2 regions of the Butyrivibrio sp. FCS006 genome follow, and region 1 is predicted to be linked to the other one. Evidence: predicted binding sites of a transcription regulator. Region 1 holds the regulator's gene; the other holds the start of a gene.
The links. The regulator Rex, encoded in region 1, represses fermentation and respiration genes when NADH is low (regulators of the CRP and FNR family bind a similar motif). The targets are predictions, from matches to a motif close to ATTGTTAANTANTTAACAAT.
Positions count from the first base shown of each region.

Region 2: a site for Rex is predicted at 2,279-2,298, ahead of gap (type I glyceraldehyde-3-phosphate dehydrogenase). Genes of this name have one in related genera too.

Region 1 covers NZ_KE384204.1:726,909-731,175, forward strand. The annotation lists gene G633_RS0114510 (trimeric intracellular cation channel family protein) at 1-223, opposite strand, end outside; gene G633_RS0114515 (methyl-accepting chemotaxis protein) at 449-2,170, shown strand; gene G633_RS0114520 (redox-sensing transcriptional repressor Rex) at 2,321-2,965, shown strand; gene G633_RS0114525 (hypothetical protein) at 2,978-3,643, shown strand; gene G633_RS0114530 (NAD(P)H-hydrate dehydratase) at 3,709-4,267, shown strand, end outside.
Region 2 covers NZ_KE384203.1:182,572-186,838, forward strand. The annotation lists gene G633_RS0108055 (phosphoglycerate kinase) at 1-1,066, opposite strand, end outside; gene gap (type I glyceraldehyde-3-phosphate dehydrogenase) at 1,191-2,222, opposite strand; gene G633_RS0108065 (histidinol-phosphatase HisJ family protein) at 2,436-3,257, shown strand; gene G633_RS0108070 (GGDEF domain-containing protein) at 3,303-4,043, shown strand; gene G633_RS17805 (transglutaminase-like domain-containing protein) at 4,107-4,267, shown strand, end outside.

The DNA.
Region 1 (4,267 bases):
CCGTGATAAGAGTGATTATCGTCAGCGACGGATTTACAAACATCACCGGTGGAATCCTGTCTATTATGATGTCACGGATAAGTCCGCCGCCTGTGGCAGTTACAAGAGCCATCAGGTTAATGCCGAACAGATCCATATCTTTCTTGGCTGCAACGACAGCTCCCGAAATAGCAAAGGCTATTAGTCCGACATTTTCGATTATAACCATTATTAGTGAATTCATTTGAGTTTCCTGCTTATTGATATAATTTAATCAGCCTTAAAATCATATATGATTTTCGGTCAAATGTAAACTTGATTCGGCTTATTTGTGCACTAATGCGATAATCGGCTATACGTGCTTAATTTATCAAAATTTAAGAAAAGATTCTGACAATTATAATGCGATATTTTGTATAATTATTATGTTATATCAGTAGTATTATGTCTTTTCCTAAGGAGGCACATTATGGAAGCCAGAGAAAGAAAAGGTAAGCTTGTTCAAAAACTCATCATTGCAGCAGTTGCTGCTATTGTCGGAGTATCGATTGTGCTTGTAATCATAAGCGCTGTATCGATCAACAATACCTATGATGAGATGGTTCAGGAAGAACTTCTTCTTGCCGTAGAACAGCTTAACAGTGAGATGAGCAACGTATGGGACGGTGAATGGGAATATACTGACGGTGTTCTGACAAAAGGTGGCGAAAATGTCATGGCAGAATACGAAGAGATCATGGATGAGCTCAAGGCCAGTACAGGAGTTGAGTATTCTCTTTTCTATGGAAAAGAGAGAGTCATCACTACTCTTAAGGATTCCAGTGGTGCCAAGGCTGTAGGCTATAATATTTCTGATAAAGTAGCAAGTACTGTTCTGACAAATGGTCAGACCTATTACGCCAAGATGGTGCCTGCAGGTGCTACAGGGAGCTATTTTAGCTACTATATGCCACTGAAGAATGATGACGGAACCATCGTAGGAATGGTTTACTCCGGCAGAGAGAGCGATTCAGTTGACGCCAAGATCAGGGGAATTACAATACAGATGGTTATATTATCCCTGTTAATTGCTATAGGCGTTTCGATAGTAGGTATCCTTGTTGCTAATAAGTCTTCAGGTAAGATGAGAGCAATCGCCGAGGAGCTTGGCAATCTGTCCAAGGGTGAACTTAAGCTTTCAATTGATAAGACATCACTTGATAGAAATGATGAAATTGGTCTTCTTGCAGACGGAGCACAGACTCTATCAGAGAAACTTGGCGAAGTAATCAGATCAACAATGGAGATGTCTGAGGAACTTAAGAGATCCGGAAGTGAGCTGTCAGAATCAGCGAGTCAGGCATCTGCAGCATCCGGACAGGTATCCCAGGCTGTGGATGATATTTCAAAGGGCGCTGTAAACCAGGCAGAGAGCGTAGAAACAGCAGCCGGTAATACACAGGATATCGGAAAAGACATTGAAGACGTATCAGAGAACGTACAACAGCTTAACAGCTATGCAAACGAAATGAAGACCTCCTGCGAAGCAGCAATGGAAGCTCTTAATAAGCTAATTGTTCAGAGCAGCGAAGTACAGTCATCGGTTCGTGATATCGGTGCAACCATTGATTCGACCAATGAATCTGCAAAAGAGATCTCGAAGTTCTCAGAGGCTATCACAGAGATCGCATCACAGACCAACCTCCTTTCACTCAATGCAAGTATTGAGGCAGCAAGAGCGGGAGATGCAGGAAAAGGCTTTGCGGTTGTTGCTACAGAGATCGGCCAGCTTGCTGTGCAGAGTAGTAATTCCGCAGAAGAGATCAAAAAGATCGTTGAAAAGCTTGTTGCTGATTCCGAGCAGTCTGTAGAGGTAATGCAGAGACTTAATGCAAGCTTCGAGCAGCAGGAAACACAGCTTGATGATACCAAAGTCAACATGCAGAGCATGGCTGAAAACGTTGATAACGTATCTGAGAGTACCGACAACATTGCAGCCCACATCGATAAGCTCAATTCAGCCAAGGACAAGCTTGTTGAGATCATTTCCGATCTGTCGGCTATATCAGAAGAAAACGCAGCTTCGACAGAAGAGACCAATGCTTCAATGCAGGAACTCAACGCTACATTTGCTATCATTACAGAGTCTGCAGGAAAGCTGCAGGAACTGGCTACTAACATGTCCGATACGATCAGCTATTTCAAACCATAAAATATAAATAAAATTTACGATCCCCTGACCGCAAAAGCGCATGGTCAGGGGATTTTTTAACGATTTTACGGAATTGACATATATTTAACGTATAGATATAATCAATTTGTAGGATAATTAACAAACAAAGCAATATTTTTGGAGAATGACATGGCAGAAAAAGAGATTTCTCAGGCGGTCATAAGCAGACTGCCCAGATATTTTAGATATCTTGGAGACCTTAAGGAGAGAGGCGTTGAGAGGATTTCTTCTCAGGAGCTTTCCGATATCATGAAGGTCACAGCTTCACAGATCAGACAGGATTTCAACAACTTTGGCGGCTTTGGCCAGCAGGGATATGGCTACAACGTACAATATCTCTACGACGAGATCGGCAAGATCCTCGGCCTTGATAAGCAGCACAGCCTGGTTATCATCGGTGCAGGACACCTTGGCAAGGCCCTTGCAGGTTATACCAATTTCACAAGAAGAGGCTTTGTATTCAAGGGAGCTTTTGATTGCAATCCTGAGCTCTACGGAACCAAGATCCGTGACGTTGAGGTAAGACCTGTTGACGAAGTAGAAGATTTTGTCAGAGACAACAAAATAGAAATAGCTGTTCTTACAATTCCCAAGGAGCAGGCTGTACCTATGGCACACAGACTGGCAAACTGCGGAATCAAGGCTATATGGAACTTTGCACATGTTGACCTTGAAGTTCCTAACAATATTCAGGTAGAAAATGTACATTTATCTGACAGTTTGATGAAATTATCGTATAATATAGATAGGTATGAAAAATCATTAAAACATTAGTGAGAGAATCTGATGGCAAGAGATGATAATGTCTATATGTCTGCGCTGGAGGGCAAGAGTATCCCTATTCTGACACTTGATGACAAGTGGCACCAGCTTTTCACCCAGACTGAGATGACTCCGGAGATAGAGAGTCTTTCCGATGAACTTAATGCATTGGTCGACAGGGACGGCAAGATACGCACAGAGACCAAGAAGATCAAGAAGCTAAAAAAGACGCTTCTTTCAGAGATTGTGCCCCTTCGCGACAAGGCCAACAAATCAGGTGGCAACAATGCAGCGATAGAAAAAGAAATCTCCGAGAGAACCAGACTTATCAATGAATGTAATGAGAAGCTTGATAGTCACAACGACGAGCTTCTGGACCTTTCAAGGCAGATTTATGATGTGGATTACAAGCTCATGATAGAGACCATGAAGGCTTGTTACGATACGCTACACACCAACACCGAGTATATCAAGGGCCTTGATGAGTGGATATCCAAGGTGCGAGTAGAACTCAAGAAAAATGTCATCCATCTGCAGGAAGCAGAAATGGAGAACTACAATCTCTATTCCTACATGCATCAGATCTTCGGGCCGGAAGTTATCGACCTCTTTGATATGAAATATGATCCAAACCGCAGACATCCTATAAGACGACCTCTTGAAGGGAACGAGGATGAATATGTAGAGTGATTGGAAATAATACGTCCCGGTCTGGCTTTTCAGACCGGGGCTTTCGTTTAAGTGGGGGTATTGGTATGGTGAATGGTTTTAATTTTGCTGTAAATAGTCAGGAAATGAGGATTTACGACAGGAATACGTCGGAACATTTTGGGGTGGCTACGGAAGTGCTGATGGAGAGGGCTTCATTAGCAGTTGCAGATGTTGTTGATGAGTGGAGAAGCACAAGAGAAGCCAAAAGAACATATAGGGCGCTGGTCATGGCCGGAGTCGGCAACAATGGCGGAGACGGAGTGTGCGTTGCAAGGCTCCTCAAGCAAAGAGGCTATCAGGTAAGCCTATGTGTTGTGGGAGATCCGACTAAGTGCTCGGAGCTTCTATTAAAGCAGCTGGAAATTGCAGAAAACTATGGAATCCATAAGGACACTTTTTCCAACATAAGCTGCAACAAATCCGAAGCGGATTTTGATATCATTGTAGATGGTTTATTTGGTATAGGTCTCTCAAGGCCAGTTACCGGAGAATATCTGGATGCTGTCAATTATATAAACAGTTGTAAGAGACAAAGAGATACAGATCTGTTCCTGGTTTCTATTGATATTGCCTCGGGAATAAGCGCTGATGACGGTCACATCT
Region 2 (4,267 bases), on a different contig from region 1:
GAGCCTTAGCAACTTCCTCTGTTCCGTTTGCAAGAACAGGGTTCTCGAATACGCCCATAGGTCCGTTCCAAACTACAGTCTTAGCAGACTTAACAGCCTCAGCGTAAAGAGCGATTGTCTTAGGTCCGATATCAGCACCCTCTTTGTCAGAAGGAATCTTGTCAGCATCTACAACTGTTGTTGCAATGTTAGGGTTGTCGATAGGATCAGGGAAAGAATCGATACATACTGTATCAACAGGAAGAAGGAGCTGCTTGCCGGCCTTCTCTGCCTTCTCCATCATTTCCTTGCAGTAGTCAATCTTGGTCTCGTCAAGAAGTGACTTACCTACTTCGTATCCCTTAGCCTTAAGGAATGTGTAAGCCATACCACCACCGATGATAAGTGTGTCGCACTTGTCAAGAAGAGTGTTGATAACGTTGAGCTTATCAGCAACCTTAGCACCGCCAAGAATAGCAACGAAAGGTCTTACAGGGTTCTCAACTGCATTTCCGAGGAAGTCGATCTCCTTCTGCATAAGGTATCCAACTGCGTTGTTTCCACCCTTTTCCTTGATGTACTTTGTAACAACTGCTACAGAAGCGTGTGCTCTGTGAGCTGATCCGAAAGCGTCGCATACATAGTCATCAGCAAGGTCAGCGAGCTCTTTTGCAAAAGCCTCACCAGCCTCTTCAGGCTTAGTCTCCTCTTTGCCTCTGAAACGGGTATTCTGAAGAAGGATTACATCTCCCTCATTCATAGCCTCTACAGCGCCTGTTGCTGTAGGACCTGTTACGTTGTAATCACTGATGAACTTAACATCCTTGCCAAGCTTCTCTGAAAGTCTCTTAGCAACAGGTGCAAGAGATTCCCCCTCGTTAGGGCCATTCTTAACCTTACCAAGATGTGAGCAAAGGATAACCTTACCGCCATCCTTAACCAGCTTCTTGATTGTAGGAAGTGCTGCTACGATTCTTGTCTCGTCAGTGATCTCACCGTTCTTTAAAGGTACGTTGAAATCGCAACGAACAAGTACGCGACGGCCCTTAACATTGATGTCATCTACGGACTTTTTGTTGAGTGACATATTTTTTTCCTCCTGGATTTTTATTTAAAAGAAATTCTTTTATTTTAGAAGTTTGATAAAAAGAAATGAGGTCCGGCCCATATGGACCGGACCTCGTTAAAGTCTATTTCGTATTTGAGGTTAATCAGCCAAGCTCTGCAAAGTACTTGATTGTTCTAACCATCTGTGATGTGTATGAGTTCTCGTTGTCATACCATGAAACAACCTGTACTTCGTATGTATCATCATCAACCTTGTTAACAAGTGTCTGAGTTGCATCGAAAAGTGAACCGAATCTCATACCAACGATATCAGATGAAACGATCTCGTCTGTGTTGTATCCGAATGACTCTGTAGCTGCTGCCTTCATAGCTGCATTTACAGCTTCCTTAGTAACGTCAGCCTTCTTAACTACTGCGAACAGAAGTGTTGTTGATCCTGTAGGTGTAGGAACACGCTGAGCAGCGCCGATAAGCTTGCCGTTAAGCTCAGGGATAACAAGGCCGATAGCCTTTGCAGCACCTGTTGAGTTAGGAACGATGTTAACAGCACCTGCACGTGATCTTCTGAGGTCGCCCTTTCTCTGAGGTCCGTCGAGGATCATCTGGTCACCTGTGTAAGCGTGGATTGTGCACATGATACCTGACTGGATAGGAGCGTAATCATTAAGAGCCTTAGCCATAGGTGCAAGGCAGTTTGTTGTGCAAGAAGCAGCTGAAATGATCTTGTCGTCCTTTGTAAGTGTTGTGTGGTTTACGTTGTAAACGATTGTAGGAAGATCGTTTCCTGCAGGAGCAGAGATAACTACCTTCTTAGCGCCGGCATTGATGTGTGCCTGTGCCTTATCCTTAGATGTGTAGAATCCTGAGCACTCAAGAACAACGTCTACACCAAGCTCTCCCCAAGGGCAATTGTTAGCATCGGGCTCTTTGTAGATCTTGATTGTCTTACCCTTAACTGTGATTGTTCCAGCCTCGTCGTCAGCTGTTACGTCATCCTCGTGTCCGAGATCTACGTAACGTCCCTGTGATGAGTCATACTTCAACAGATGTGCAAGCATCTTAGGGCTTGTTAAATCGTTGATAGCTACAACTTCGTAACCTTCTGCACCAAACATCTGTCTGAATGCAAGACGACCGATACGGCCAAAACCATTAATTGCTACTTTTACTGCCATTTTAAGTTCCTCCTAAAATGAATTTTATATGAGTTGCTGTTTCATAAATTATCTATCTTGATAAATTTTTATCAGCACCTACAATTCTATCCGACTTTTGCCCATAAATCAAGTGAGAATATTAAATTTATGCTAGATTATATAATAAAAAATTAGTAAACTGACGATATGAATTAATTGGATCTTTTACACTCAATTTTACGGAGAATCAAAATGCCGATTTTAGCAGATTATCACATGCACACACACAATTCAGGCGACAGCGATGCCCCCATGGAGGACATGATCAAAAGCGCCATAGACAAGGGACTTAAGGAGATTTGCTTCACAGAGCACCAGGACGAGGACTACCCTACCTGCTACGATCTTCCGGAGTTTCCCTTTATCCTTGACGTCGATTCCTACAGGGATGAGTTTCTTCATTACAAAGAGCTCTATGCGAATAAGATCAAAATGCATTTTGGCGTGGAAGTCGGAATGCAGACTCAGGTCGTAAAAGAAAACCTCGATTTTGTCAAAAAGGGCGGCTTTGATTTTGTCATCGCCTCAATCCACCTTGTTGACAAAAAAGATCCCTACTACCCTTCTTTTTGGGACGGGGATACTCCCGAGAACATCTACAAAAGAACCTTTGAGCAGACTTTGGAAAACATAAAGCTCTTTACGGACTTTGACGTTTTGGGCCACCTTGACTATGTCTCGAGATATGCGCCAAAGGGTGATAACACTTATAGCTATGAGCGCTTTGCAGATCAGATCGATGAAATACTGCTCTACCTTATAAAGAATGACAAGGGTCTTGATTTTAATTCAAAGCTTCTGGGGAATGACATATCTCTTTTGCCAAATCCTGTTCCCGAGGTTCTTAAAAGATATAAAGAACTGGGCGGCAGAATCATAACCATAGGGTCCGATGCACACACGCCACAAAAAGTTGCCTGCGGTTTTGAAAAAATGTGCGAAATCGCAAAATCGTGCGGTTTTGACGAATATTTCACTTATGAAAAGAGAATTCCGACTCCTCATGCACTTTAAGAGTGCACATATTTATAGTACAATTATTCTATATGGAGGATTCAAATGAAGCCTGAATTTTATGACAAGAGTAAACGTACTAACGTATATAACAGTGTTTATGTATATAAGATGATTTCTCTGATCATACTTGGTATTCTTACCATAGTCCTGGCTTTTTTGTTTCACAGGGACAAAGAGATCTTTCATCTGATTTCGGATAAATCGACCCCTGCTTTTTTTGTGGTCGGCGGAATCTGCCTTGTTCTGTATGTCTTTTCCATTCTATTTGATTTCTATATTCTGACTAAGACTGCTTCTATAGGAAGGCATCTGAACAAGATGGCGTATCTTGACCATCTGACCGGTCTTCCCAACAGATACAGTTGTGATCTTTTGATTGAAAGCTTTAATAACCCTCAGCGCCTTCCAATGGCCGGATTCATGCTGATGAAGCTTGGAAACCTCGATTCCACCAACGATGAAAACGGACATGACAACGGCAACTGGCTTATCTCTGAATTCTCAACCATCCTCGAAGATGTAAGTGCGAATTTCGGATACGTCGGCAGAAACGGGGGAAACGAATTCATCATCCTTATCGAGAACTGCGACAGCACTGCTGCCGATATGTTTTTACTTGAACTCACAAAGAGGATCCACGGCTACAACGAAATGAAAGTCGGAACACCTATCGAAGTCATCTACACAAGAATCCTTAACTGCGATGAACATGCAGATAATATTTCCGACCTTATTTCCTTGGGCTACAAGAGGATCCGCGAGATGCCTCTAACACTTTCTTAACTTATGAGAAGAGATTTTCTTAGGAAAAAGAAAAAACTAATATCCTGTTCACTTATCCTAATATTGGGTATTGTCACTGTCCTTTCCGGATGCGGAGAAGCAGATGATCCGGTGGCTGAGTTTTCAAAGTCCTCCGATCAGGCCGCTCCCGCTCCCACTCCCGATGTGGAAGTTCCGGATACAGAGCGCGTAAAGGGAAGCCGTGACAACACCCCTGTTTGTCT